2 regions of the Bacillus sp. BACIII genome follow, and region 2 is predicted to be linked to the other one. Evidence: riboswitches for the same ligand, from Rfam matches in the RefSeq annotation. Region 2 holds a riboswitch; the other holds the start of a gene.

Region 1 (6,062 bases), 710 kb from region 2:
AGCGGGCACAGATACGGATAATATTGGCCAGACATACTTTCGAACCGGCATAGGCGCCTATCCAGAGAACATCGTGATTCCCCCATTGAATATCCACTGAATGATAGTTGATCAGTTCTTCCATAATCCTGTCCGGCTGCGGTCCGCGGTCATAAATATCGCCGACAACATGCAGATGGTCGACCACCAATCGCTGCACGCTGTAAGCAAGCCCGGTGATCAGCTTATCAGCTTGGCCGAGCGCGATGATCTGTTCTATGATTTCGGAGTAATATTGTTCTTTGTTGGCGGCTTGTTCTGTTTTGTACAGCAGCTCTTCGGAAATATAAGCAAATTGGGCAGGCAGCGCTTTGCGCAATTTGGAGCGGGTGTACTTGGAAGAACAATATGAAACGAGCTTAATCATCCGATGAATCGTTTCTTTATACCACTCGTTTAATGCCTCTTTCGTATCAAAGTCATGTTTGATCAGCTTCAGTTTGTCCTCCGGATAATAGACCAAAGCCGCCAGTTCATCAATTTCTCTATCGTAAATGACGCCGCTGAAAATATCGCGGATCTTCTCTTTTACTCTTCCTGAACCGTTCCGCAGCACGTGCTGGAATGCCTGATACTCTCCGTGCAGATCACTGACGAAATGCTCGGTTCCTTTCGGCAGGTTCAGTATCGCTTTCAGATTAATGATCTCTGTGACCACTTTTTCTTCACAATCGTATTTTTGTGCGAGCAGATCTAAATATTTGGTTTCCAATCTCGTCCATCCCCTTTTTATTTACGAGCCATTGCATGATAAGGTGAATTTAAAGTATGACATGATGTTTAAATTATTAGACCTTATATGATAGTACCTCATAAGTCCTTTTTGAGACAAACAAAACAGAAAATACGGCGCTTAAGGCCTCAACATATACCTTCCGCAGACAGCTCATCACCCTGTTGACAAATGATTAAACTTCTATTAAAATAAAAATTTAGCTGATAGTTATTTCTATCGGAAACTTAATACGTAGCAGGCTATGATTGCTGTGGGTCGAACTACAGCAGGAGCGGCTTCTGGAGAGACCGCGGGTTTACCGCGGCGCCGAAGGGTTCACAATCTCAGGCAAAAGGACAGAAGAGTACCGAATATGTATTTGGCATGCTGTTGATTGTCAGCGGCGCAAATATAATTTGATATTCTTATGACCATGAGATTGGAGGGCATCCAATCTCTTTTTTTATTGGCTTTATTTTCTCGTCGTTCATCAAAAAGTAAGGAGGAGTCAGGTGTGGAACAGCGAGAGCTAAAGAGGGACTTGTCGAATCGGCACGTGCAGCTGATCGCCATTGGCGGCACGATCGGCACCGGATTGTTTTTAGGGTCCGGTAAGGCGATTCAGCTGGCGGGTCCTTCTATCATCTTTGCGTATTTTATTGTAGGTATTGCGCTTTTTTTCGTCATGCGGGCGCTGGGAGAACTGCTGTTATCTAAAGCGGGGTACCAATCATTAACGGATATTGCCGAGGCGTATTTAGGGCCGCGTGCGGCGTTTGTCACCGGCTGGACTTATTGGTTTTGCTGGATTATGACGGCTATGGCGGATGTGATCGCCGTCGGTGTATATGTGAAATATTGGTTTGACATTCCGCAATGGGTTCCTGCACTTATCTGTTTGCTCATTTTATTAGGGCTTAATCTGTTAACGGTCAAGATTTTTGGAGAGTTGGAGTTTTGGTTCGCCTTAATTAAGGTGATCACGATTCTCGCGTTAATTGTCATCGGTGTGGTTTTGCTGGTGATTGGGTTCAAAACGCATACCGGAACGGTTTCAGCGGCGAATCTGTGGGAGCACGGAGGCTTGTTTCCAAACGGGTTTTCAGGCTTTTTGCTATCGTTCCAGATGGTGATCTTCGCCTATGTCGGTGTGGAATTAGTGGGTGTGTCGGCAGCGGAGACATCAAATCCGAAAAAAAACATTCCGTCCGCTATCAATAAAATTCCATTGCGTATTTTATTTTTCTACGTCGGGGCATTGATCATTCTTTTATGTATTAACCCTTGGACGCAGCTGAATGCGGCGGAAAGTCCTTTTGTGAAGACCTTCAGCTTAGTCGGCATTCCGGTGGCCGCGGGAATCATTAATTTTGTCGTATTAACGTCGGCCGCTTCTGCTTGTAACAGCGGGATGTTTTCTACAAGCCGGATTTTGTATAACTTAAGCAAAACGAAACAGGCGCCGGCCAGTTTCGCGAAGCTGAATAAAAACCATGTGCCGAGCAGCGCGTTATGGGTATCGGTCATTGTGCTGTCAGCGGGCGCTCTTTTAAGCAAATTGATACCGGAAGAAGCGTTTGGCATCGTGACCACCATCAGCGCGATTTGTTTCATTTGGGTGTGGGGCGTGATTCTTGTCTGTCATATCAGATACAGGAAAACCCGCCCGGACTTACACGCAAGCTCGTCTTTCAAGGCGCCGTTCGCGCCGTTTATCAATTACGCCGTGCTGGCGCTGTTTGCCGCCATTCTGGTGATTATGCTGTTTGCGGATGCGACGCGCCCGGCTTTGCTGCTGACGCCGCTGTGGTTTATTGGACTGTTTCTTATCTATCGGGCGAGAGGGAGCAAGACATAAAGGTTATGAAGTAAATGGTCATCAGAGTTTCAAGAAAAAGACAGCGTGCCGCTTGCAGTATGCTGTCTTTTTCTTTCGTTAACCAGGCATATAGGAAACAAGCTATTTGTGCCTTAAAGGGAACGGTGGATAGCGACAAGCCTTATGTATAAAATTAGAGAGTCAACAACTAAAAAAGACTCGAATCATTTTGTTAAAAGAAAAAGTATGCCTCCCAAAATACAAATTAAAAAAAAGAAAATTGATGAGTCAGTAAAAGACTTTCTTTGCAATTCAAATAACCCCTTTCTAATTTGAGGAAAAAAGCAATAGATATAAATGGGAATATATTGATATTTTAACAAGGATAATGTTAACATTATTTACCCTTAAAATTCAAATGGAGCATCTGCAAAACTATGAGGAAAAGCATGTGTTGGCGGAGCAAACCCTAACTGATAACATAAAAAGCCGCCATTCATATGGCGGCTTTTTACATTAATTCCGGATCAAATAATCAAATGCGCCTAAAGCGGCAGTTGCACCTGATCCCATTGAGATAATGATTTGGTTGTACGGGCCGTCTGTGCAGTCCCCTGCGGCGAATAGGCCGGGAACGCTTGTTGCGCCGCTCTTATCGACGATGATTTCGCCGATGCGGTTGCGTTCGACGGTTTCGTCTAACCATTCTGTATTAGGCACGAGACCGATTTGGACGAAAACACCTTGAAGTTCAACGTGTTTTTCTTCGCCTGTTTCACGATCAACGAACGTAATGCCGTTTACGTTTTGGTCGCCTGTGATTTCTTTCGTTTGTGCATTTTTGTGCACAGTGACGTTTGGCAGGCTGTAAAGACGTTTTTGCAGGACTTCGTCTGCTTTCAGCTCCGGCGCGAACTCCAGCACAGTCACGTGATTGACGATACCTGCAAGGTCAATCGCCGCTTCGATTCCGGAGTTTCCGCCGCCGATAACGGCTACGTCTTTGCCTTCAAACAATGGTCCGTCACAGTGCGGGCAGTATGCAACACCTTTGTTTTTGAACTCTTGCTCACCAGGTACGTTGACATTGCGCCAGCGGGCACCTGTTGACAGGATCACTGTTTTACTTTTCAGTACAGCGCCGTTTTCAAGTTCAAGTTCGAAGAGGTCTTTTTTCTCAAGGCGTTTCGCGCGCTGAAGGTTCATGACGTCAATATCATAATCTTTCACGTGCTCTTCAAGGCTTGCAGCGAGCTTCGGTCCTTCAGTCGCTTTGACGCTGATGAAGTTTTCGATGCTCATGGTGTCGAGTACCTGGCCGCCGAAGCGTTCAGCGACGACACCGGTGCGGATGCCTTTACGCGCCGTGTAGATCGCCGCGCTTGCGCCGGCAGGTCCGCCGCCGACAACAAGAACGTCAAACGGCTCTTTGTCGGCAAACTCAGACGCATCTGCGCCGCTGCCCATTTTCGCGAGAATCTCTTCGATGGTCATACGGCCGCTTCCGAAAGATTCACCGTTTAAGAAAACAGTCGGAACAGCCATAATGTTTTTGCTTTCTACTTCTTCTTTGAATGCCGCGCCGTCAATCATTGTATGAGTGATATTCGGGTTGAGCACGCTCATCATGTTTAATGCTTGGACGACATCAGGGCAGTTGTGGCATGTCAGGCTGATATAAGACTCAAAGCGGTATTCTCCGCTGATGTTCTTAATCTGGTCAATGACCTTTTGATCAGCCTTAGGCGCTCTGCCGCTGACTTGAAGCAATGCCAGCACTAATGATGTAAATTCGTGGCCGAGAGGAACACCGGCGAATGTAACGCCTGTGTCTTCTCCGGTACGATTAACGCTGAAGCTCGGTGTTCTGTTTAATTCAGTTTTTTCAACTGAAATTTTAGATGACATGGAAGCCAGTTCGTCAACGAGAGCCAGCAAGTCCTTAGAAGTGTCATCATCACCGGCGCTTACTTTGAGAACAATGTCGTTCTCAATTAGCTGCATGTATTGATTTAATTGTGCTTTGATATTTGCATCAAGTACCAATTGAATGCACTCCTTAGATTTTACCTACCAAATCAAGGCTAGGTGTAAGTGTTTCGCCGCCTTCTTCCCATTTAGCCGGGCAGACTTCACCTGGGTTTTGACGAACGTATTGAGCTGCTTTTACTTTGTTTACAAGGTTGCTTGCGTCACGGCCGATACCGCCTGCATTGATTTCAACTGTTTGGATGACGCCATCAGGATCGATGATGAATGTTCCGCGGTCAGCAAGACCAGTTTCTTCGTCAAGAACGTCGAAGTTGCGGGAGATCGTTTGAGATGGGTCACCGATCATTGCGTAAGTGATTTTGCCGATTTTTTCAGAGCTGTCATGCCAGCCTTTGTGTACGAAATGAGTATCTGTAGAAACAGAGTATACTTCAACGCCTAATTCTTTCAGTGCAGCGTATTGTCCTTGAAGATCTTCAAGCTCAGTCGGGCAAACGAAAGAGAAATCTGCTGGGTAGAAGCAGAAAACGCTCCATTGACCTTTCAAATCTTCGTTTGTTACATCGATGAATTCACCGTTTTTGAAAGCTTTTGCTTCGAATGGCAGTACTTCTTTTCCGATTAAAGACATAATATCTTCCTCCTGAAATGTGATTTTAAAATATATTAAAAAGACAAAGCATTCACTTTATCTTTCAATAATAATTCTAATTATATATAGATTATTAAATAACATTTATTTTTTGTCAAGCTATATGAGGTATTATTTTCTGCTTTTTTTGCTTTAAACGTTAAAAATCGCTTGGTATAAGCGGTTTGGCGCTGTTTATCATGTTTAGCGCCAGGCGAAAGGGGGATTCTCAATTGGTGAAACGAAATGGTGGGAAATCAACCCCTCTATATGGCAGTATAAACCAAAGGGGGTATGATCATGCAAATAAATAACATTACTTTGTACAGTTGTGCTTTAGAGGAGACGAAAGACTTCTATGTAAGGGTGTTGGGTTTTTCTTTAGCGGATCAGTCCGATGATTCGTTTACAATCAGGGCGGGAGAAAGCAAATTGGAATTCAGGCGCACCGATTCTCAATCTCATCCGACGTATCATTTCGCGTTTAACATTCCGAATAATCGTTTTGATGAGGCGAAGGCATGGATGAAGGATAAAGTCGTTTTTCAAACGGAAGATGGCGAGGATGAGGTGTATTTCTCTCATATACATGCGCGTTCCTTTTATTTCAAAGATCCGTCCAACAATGTGGCGGAATTCATCGCGAGAGACACGTCACCGGCAAGCGCGGAACGTTTTTCGATTGAGTCCGTCCTGAATATCGGCGAGGTGAATCTGACGGCTGCCGAGGTGGTATCGACGGGGAAGGAGCTGCAGCATTTCGGTATACCGGTGAGAGACGGCGCGCCTCTTAAGGAGAACGGGTTTCATTTTATGGGTGATTACAATGATGGGGCGTTTTTGCTTTTAGGGCGGAACGGGCGCCG
Region 2 (6,062 bases):
GTCCTGATAAACCCGTTTATCTGTACTGCCAAAACAATGTCCGCAGCGGACGCGCGGCACAGACGCTCCGCAAACACGGCTGCAAGGATATTTACAACCTGAAAGGCGGCTTTAAAAAATGGGGCGGAAAAATTAAAGCAAAGAACCAATAATGAAAAAGAGCTTTCCGTTTATACGGAAGCTCTTTTTTTTACACCCCGTCAGATGTATGTTCGTATTTTAAAACCGGCTTTCTTGCGGCCTTGGTTTCATCCATTCTTTTGACAACCGTGGTATGCGGCGCCTCCTGAACGATTTCAGGCGATTCCTCCGCCTCCCGCGCAATTTGAATCATCGCATCTATAAACGCATCAAGCGTTTCCTTGGATTCCGTTTCCGTCGGTTCGATCATGATGCTTTCTTCAACATTCAGCGGGAAATACACAGTCGGCGGATGATAGCCGAAATCTAAAAGCCGTTTGGCAATATCAAGCGTTCTTACGCCGAGCTTTTTCTGCCTTCTTCCCGATAACACAAATTCATGCTTGCAATGACGGTCATACGGGAGATCATAATAAGGCGCGAGTTTTCTCATCATATAATTTGCATTTAAAACCGCGTTTTCGGTCACAGCTTTTAAGCCGTCAGGCCCCATGGAACGGATATACGTGTAGGCTCTGACATTAATGCCGAAGTTGCCGTAATAAGGCTTTACGCGCCCGATCGATTGCGGGCGGTCATCGTCAAAAGTCAAACGGCCCTCTTTTTTCGTGAGAACGGGTTTCGGCAGATACGGAATGAATTCTTTTTTTACTCCGACCGGCCCCGAACCCGGTCCTCCCCCGCCGTGCGGCCCGGTAAATGTTTTATGCAGATTAAGGTGAACGACGTCAAATCCCATATCTCCCGGTCTTGCTTTACTTAAAACGGCATTTAAATTCGCTCCGTCATAGTAAAGTTTTCCGCCGGCCTGATGGACGATTTCAGCCATTTCCGTAATGTTTTCCTCGAATAATCCGAGGGTGTTCGGATTCGTCAGCATCAGCGCTGCTGTTTCTTCATTGACCGCTCTTTTCAGATCTTCAATGTCAACCAGTCCGTGTTCATTCGACTTGACGGTAATCGTTTCAAAACCGGCGACCGTAGCGGATGCCGGATTCGTGCCGTGGGCTGAATCAGGGACAATGACCTTCGTCCGTCCGAAGTCCCTGCGCGCTTCATGATAGGCGCGGATCATCATCAGGCCGGTCCATTCGCCGTGAGCCCCCGCGGCAGGCTGCAGCGTCACTTCGTCCATGCCCGTAATTTCCTCCAAATGTCCGCTTAAATCGTATAAAAGCTCAAGCGCCCCCTGAACCGTGTCCTCGTCCTGAAGCGGATGAATGGCGGAAAAGCCTGGGAACCGGGCAACTTTTTCATTTAATTTCGGATTGTATTTCATCGTACAGGAGCCGAGCGGATAAAAACCTGAATCAACTCCGTGGTTTCTTCTGGAAAGAGCGGTATAATGCCGCATAATATCAAGCTCTGATACTTCCGGCAGCTTTGCGTCTTCATCGCGGATGCAGTCACCGGGAAGAAGGCTCTCAAGCTCTGTTTCCGGCACATCAAGCTCCGGAAGGCTGTAACCGATACGCCCTTCGCGGGACATTTCAAAAATAAGCGCCTGATCTTGATTATTCATGTTGATCCCCCAATCCCGCAATAAGCGAATCGATCTCTTCTTTTGTTCTCAGCTCTGTGACGGCAATGAGCATATGCTGATTCAATTCCGGATACGCAAGGCCTAAGTCATATCCGCCGATGAATCCGTCTTGCAGGAGCTGCCGGTTTGCTTCTTTGACGGGGAGGTTCAGCCTGACGGCAAATTCATTAAACATCGGGCCGTCGAATGCTACGTGCAAGCCGGCTTTTTCCGCTTGGCGTCTCGCATAATCGGCTTTCAGTATATTTTGGCGTGCCATGTCTTTGACGCCGTTTTTTCCGAGCGCCGTCATCGCGACTGAAGCTGCTAACGCATTCAGCGCCTGGTTTGAGCAGATGTTAGAGGTGGCTTTGTCTCTTCTGATATGCTGCTCGCGTGCCTGAAGGGTGAGAACAAAACCTCTCCGCCCGTTTTCATCCTCCGTTTGGCCGACAAGCCGGCCCGGCACCTTTCTCATCAGTTTTTTCGTTACTGCAAAATAGCCGCAGTGCGGGCCGCCGAACGCCGCAGGTATGCCGAAAGGCTGCGCGTCCCCGACGACGATATCAGCTCCGTATGCTCCGGGCGGAGTCAAAATACCGAGGGCAAGCGGGTTAGAAGAAACAATCAGCTGGCTGTTCCCTTTATGTGCGAGCGGCTCAATGTCCTTTAACGGCTCAATTTGTCCGAAGAAGTTCGGATACTGGACGATTACGGCGGCCGTTTCATCACAGACGGCATGTTCTAATGCGTCAAGGTCTGTGACGCCGTTTTTTGCAGGCACCTCTACAACTTCAATATATTGGCCTTTTGCGTATGTTTTCAGAACATCCCGTGATTCCGGATGCACGGCGGCGGAAATGACGATTTTTTTCTTTTTCGTATGTCCTGACGCAAGCATCGCCGCTTCTGCCAGCGCCGTTCCCCCGTCGTACATGGAGGAGTTTGCAATATCCATACCTGTTAATTCGCAAATCATCGTTTGAAATTCAAAAATCGCCTGCAGCTCTCCTTGTGAAATTTCAGGCTGGTAAGGCGTATACGCCGTGTAGAACTCTGACCGGGAAATCACATGATCGACGATAACCGGCTGATAGTGATCGTACACTCCTGCCCCCAGAAAAGATGCATATGTAACAGCGTCCTTATTTTTCGCCGCAAGCTTTGTCAGCTCTCTCGTCAGCTCTGTTTCTGATTTTGCTTTTTTAATTTGGTAGTCTTTTTGAAACCTCACATCTTCCGGAATATCGGCAAACAGTTCATCAATTGAATCTGCGCCGATGGCTTTCAGCATTTCTTTTTTATCCTGTTCTGTCGCGGGCAAATATCGATGCTTCATATGACTCTCCTTTTTCAGCTCTGTTTTGGGCGTTTATAAAACGGTGTGCGGACAATCTTTGCTTTTACCGTTTTTTTGCGGATTTCCACTTCGACTTCCGTTCCGATTTCACTGAATTCCGTTTTGATTAAGGCAAGGCCGATATTTTTCTTTAAAGTCGGAGATTGTGTGCCTGTCGTGACTTCCCCGATCAGAGCACCGTCTTTTTTCACGGCGTAACCGTGTCTCGGAATTCCCTTTTCAATCATCTCAAGCCCGACCAGCTTACGCGGTGCTCCTTTTTCTTTCTGTTCACTCAATACAGACTTCCCGAAAAAATCGGAATCTTTCTTGTGTTTTACGGCAAATCCGATTCCGGCTTCAATCGGCGTAATGTCTTTCGTCAATTCCTGACCGTATAAAGCGAGCTTCGCTTCAAATCTCAGCGTATCACGCGCACCGAGACCGCACGGAACGATTCCTTCATTCTCTCCCGCTGTAAGAATCTCCTTAAACAGATGCACCGCGTCTTCATTGCGGCAATATAACTCAAACCCGTCTTCACCGGTATAGCCTGTTCTTGAAAGCAGAACTTGGCGGCCGGCAACGTCAGCTCCATCAATAAACGTAAACGGTTTTAAGGACGACACATCACATTCAGTCAGCTTCGCAAGAACTGCCTGAGCATTCGGCCCCTGAACGGCTAGCAGTGAAATCCCGTCAGACTGATTCGTCAGCGTGACATCCCCTTCCGCGTGTTCTGTCAGCCAAGCGATATCTTTTTCAATATTGGACGCGTTAATCACAAGCAGATAGCAGCTCTCGCTTTTCTGATAGATCAGCAAATCATCGACCGTACCGCCGTCAGGATAACACATGGCGGTATAGAGCGCGCTTCCCGGATTTAAATCGGCAACGTCATTTGTCATCATTTTTTGCAGAAAAGACAGGGCGTCTTTACCGGAGACTTCGACTTCTCCCATATGGGATACATCAAACAGACCCCCCTTTGTGCGGACGGCTTCATGCTCCTCTTTAATAGAAGAAAATTGAACCGGCAGCTCCCATCCTCCAAAATCAATCGTTTTTCCGCCGTATTCTTTATAAACGTCATAAAGCGGTGTTCGTTTCAGCATCATCTTCCCCCTTCAGTCATTGGCGCATTGTAAAGACATATAAAAAAGGACAGAGAAACACCTCATGAAAATGAAGGTTTCTCTGTCCCGGCACCTGAAAGTTTACTTTATGAAAACATCATAAAGACGTCCCCTTTGGTGGTCTGCTGCTTCAAACCGCAGACACTCTCCAGAGTTGCGTCGAGCAAGAGTTCTTTTGCCTGAGAGATTCACTCCGCAGTTTGCTCCTTCGGCGCCCGGATGCACATTTTTCGTCCGAGTCTCTCCCCTTGCTGTCATTCGCTCATATTTACCAATTGTTATGGACATACTAAAGCAATATCTTAGGTGAAATGATTACTTATATCCTACCACCCTCACATACGTCCGGCAACAAAAATGATGATAAATCAGTTTTTTAAAAGAAAGGCGGTTTTGTTACATATGACAGCAGAGATCATATTTGATGCAAACTGGCCGGGAGAGTTTTCTGAGCGGCTGAAAACCGACGGTCCCTGGTCAAATTGGGAGATGTACAAACTGTCGGCTGAAGTCCAGCAGACCCTTGCCATTCCTGAATTCGAAGGGTTGAGGGCTCCTTTATACCTGCCCGATTTCACTCCGCTTCCCCATCAGCTTGAAGTCGCGCAGAAAGTCGTTGAAAAAATGAATGGCAAAGCGATTTTGGCTGATGAAGTGGGGCTCGGAAAAACGGTCGAAGCGGGACTGATTTTAAAAGAATACATGATTCGCGGGCTGGCCAAAAAAATCCTGATTCTTGTGCCGGCATCACTCGTTTCCCAGTGGGTGAAAGAGCTTCAGGAGAAGTTTTTAATACCCGCTGTTGAACAGAAGAAAAGCTATGTGTGGGAACAGTGCGATATCGTCGTTTCTTCTATTGATACGGCAAAACGCTCGCCACACAAGGACATTGTGCTTTCGATTCCGTATGATCTCGTCATTATTGACGAAGCGCATAAGCTCAAAAACAGCAAAACGAAAAATTATGAATTTGCGAGAAGTCTTGTGAAGAAATATTGCCTGCTTCTGACGGCGACCCCGATTCAAAACCGGATCGAAGAAATTTTCAATTTAGTGTCACTGTTAAAACCCGGCCACTTAGGAAATGAAAGCGGATTTCAAGAAACGTTCAATCAAAAGGACGGGATTGACGCTCATGAGCATTTAAAAGAGCTCGTCAATAAAGTGATGATCCGCAACACACGGAGCGACACGGGGCTTACATGGACGAAGCGCCACGTGGAAACAGTGCCGATCACCTTTTCACCGACGGAACAGGCGCTCTACGATGACATTAACGCACTGAAAAACGGCACGGAAAAGCCCGCAAGCGCATTTTCCATTATGACGCTGCAACGGGAGTGCTGTTCAAGCAGGGAAGCCGTGTATATGACGCTTAAAAAAATGCTTGATCAAAAAGACAAACAAGCGCCCGCTTTCGATGAACAGACGATTGCCAATTTAATGGACCGCATCAATCAAGTCACGCAAAACTCAAAAGCGATTCAAGTTGTTGACTTGATTAAAAAGATTAATGACAAGGTCATTATTTTTACTGAGTATCGGGCGACACAGATTTACCTGCAATGGTTCCTCCAGCAGAACGGCATAAGCTCCGTTCCGTTCAGAGGCGGATTTAAGCGCGGGAAAAAAGACTGGATGAAGGATCTCTTCCGCGGCAAAGTGCAGGTCCTGATCGCTACAGAAGCCGGAGGGGAAGGAATCAACCTGCAATTTTGCAACCATATTATCAACTATGACCTTCCGTGGAACCCGATGCGGCTTGAACAAAGAATCGGTAGGATTCACAGACTCGGTCAGGAAAGAGATGTCCACATCTACAATATGGCGACAAAACATACGGTGGAAGAGCATATCTTAAAACTCTTGTATGACAAAATTCATTTATTTGAAAATGTCGTCGGAGAACTAGATGACATTTTAA

Evidence for each region. Region 2 has a riboswitch for glycine ahead of gcvT (glycine cleavage system aminomethyltransferase GcvT). Riboswitches for the same ligand answer to the same signal wherever they lie in the genome.
Region 1: it holds a riboswitch for glycine, as region 2 does, so the genes downstream of both, ACXN9U_RS18505 (amino acid permease) here and gcvT (glycine cleavage system aminomethyltransferase GcvT) in region 2, are expected to answer to the same signal.

What each region holds. Positions count from the first base shown of each region.
Region 1 is NZ_CM174437.1:3,751,312-3,757,373, reverse strand. It holds gene fbp (fructose-1,6-bisphosphatase) at 1-751, opposite strand, end outside; glycine riboswitch at 1,044-1,124, shown strand; gene ACXN9U_RS18505 (amino acid permease) at 1,269-2,612, shown strand; gene ahpF (alkyl hydroperoxide reductase subunit F) at 3,090-4,619, opposite strand; gene ahpC (alkyl hydroperoxide reductase subunit C) at 4,633-5,196, opposite strand; gene ACXN9U_RS18490 (VOC family protein) at 5,497-6,062, shown strand, end outside.
Region 2 is NZ_CM174437.1:573,894-579,955, reverse strand. It holds gene ACXN9U_RS03165 (rhodanese-like domain-containing protein) at 1-152, shown strand, start outside; gene gcvPB (aminomethyl-transferring glycine dehydrogenase subunit GcvPB) at 191-1,663, opposite strand; gene gcvPA (aminomethyl-transferring glycine dehydrogenase subunit GcvPA) at 1,656-3,002, opposite strand; gene gcvT (glycine cleavage system aminomethyltransferase GcvT) at 3,017-4,117, opposite strand; glycine riboswitch at 4,296-4,396, opposite strand; gene ACXN9U_RS03145 (DEAD/DEAH box helicase) at 4,541-6,062, shown strand, end outside.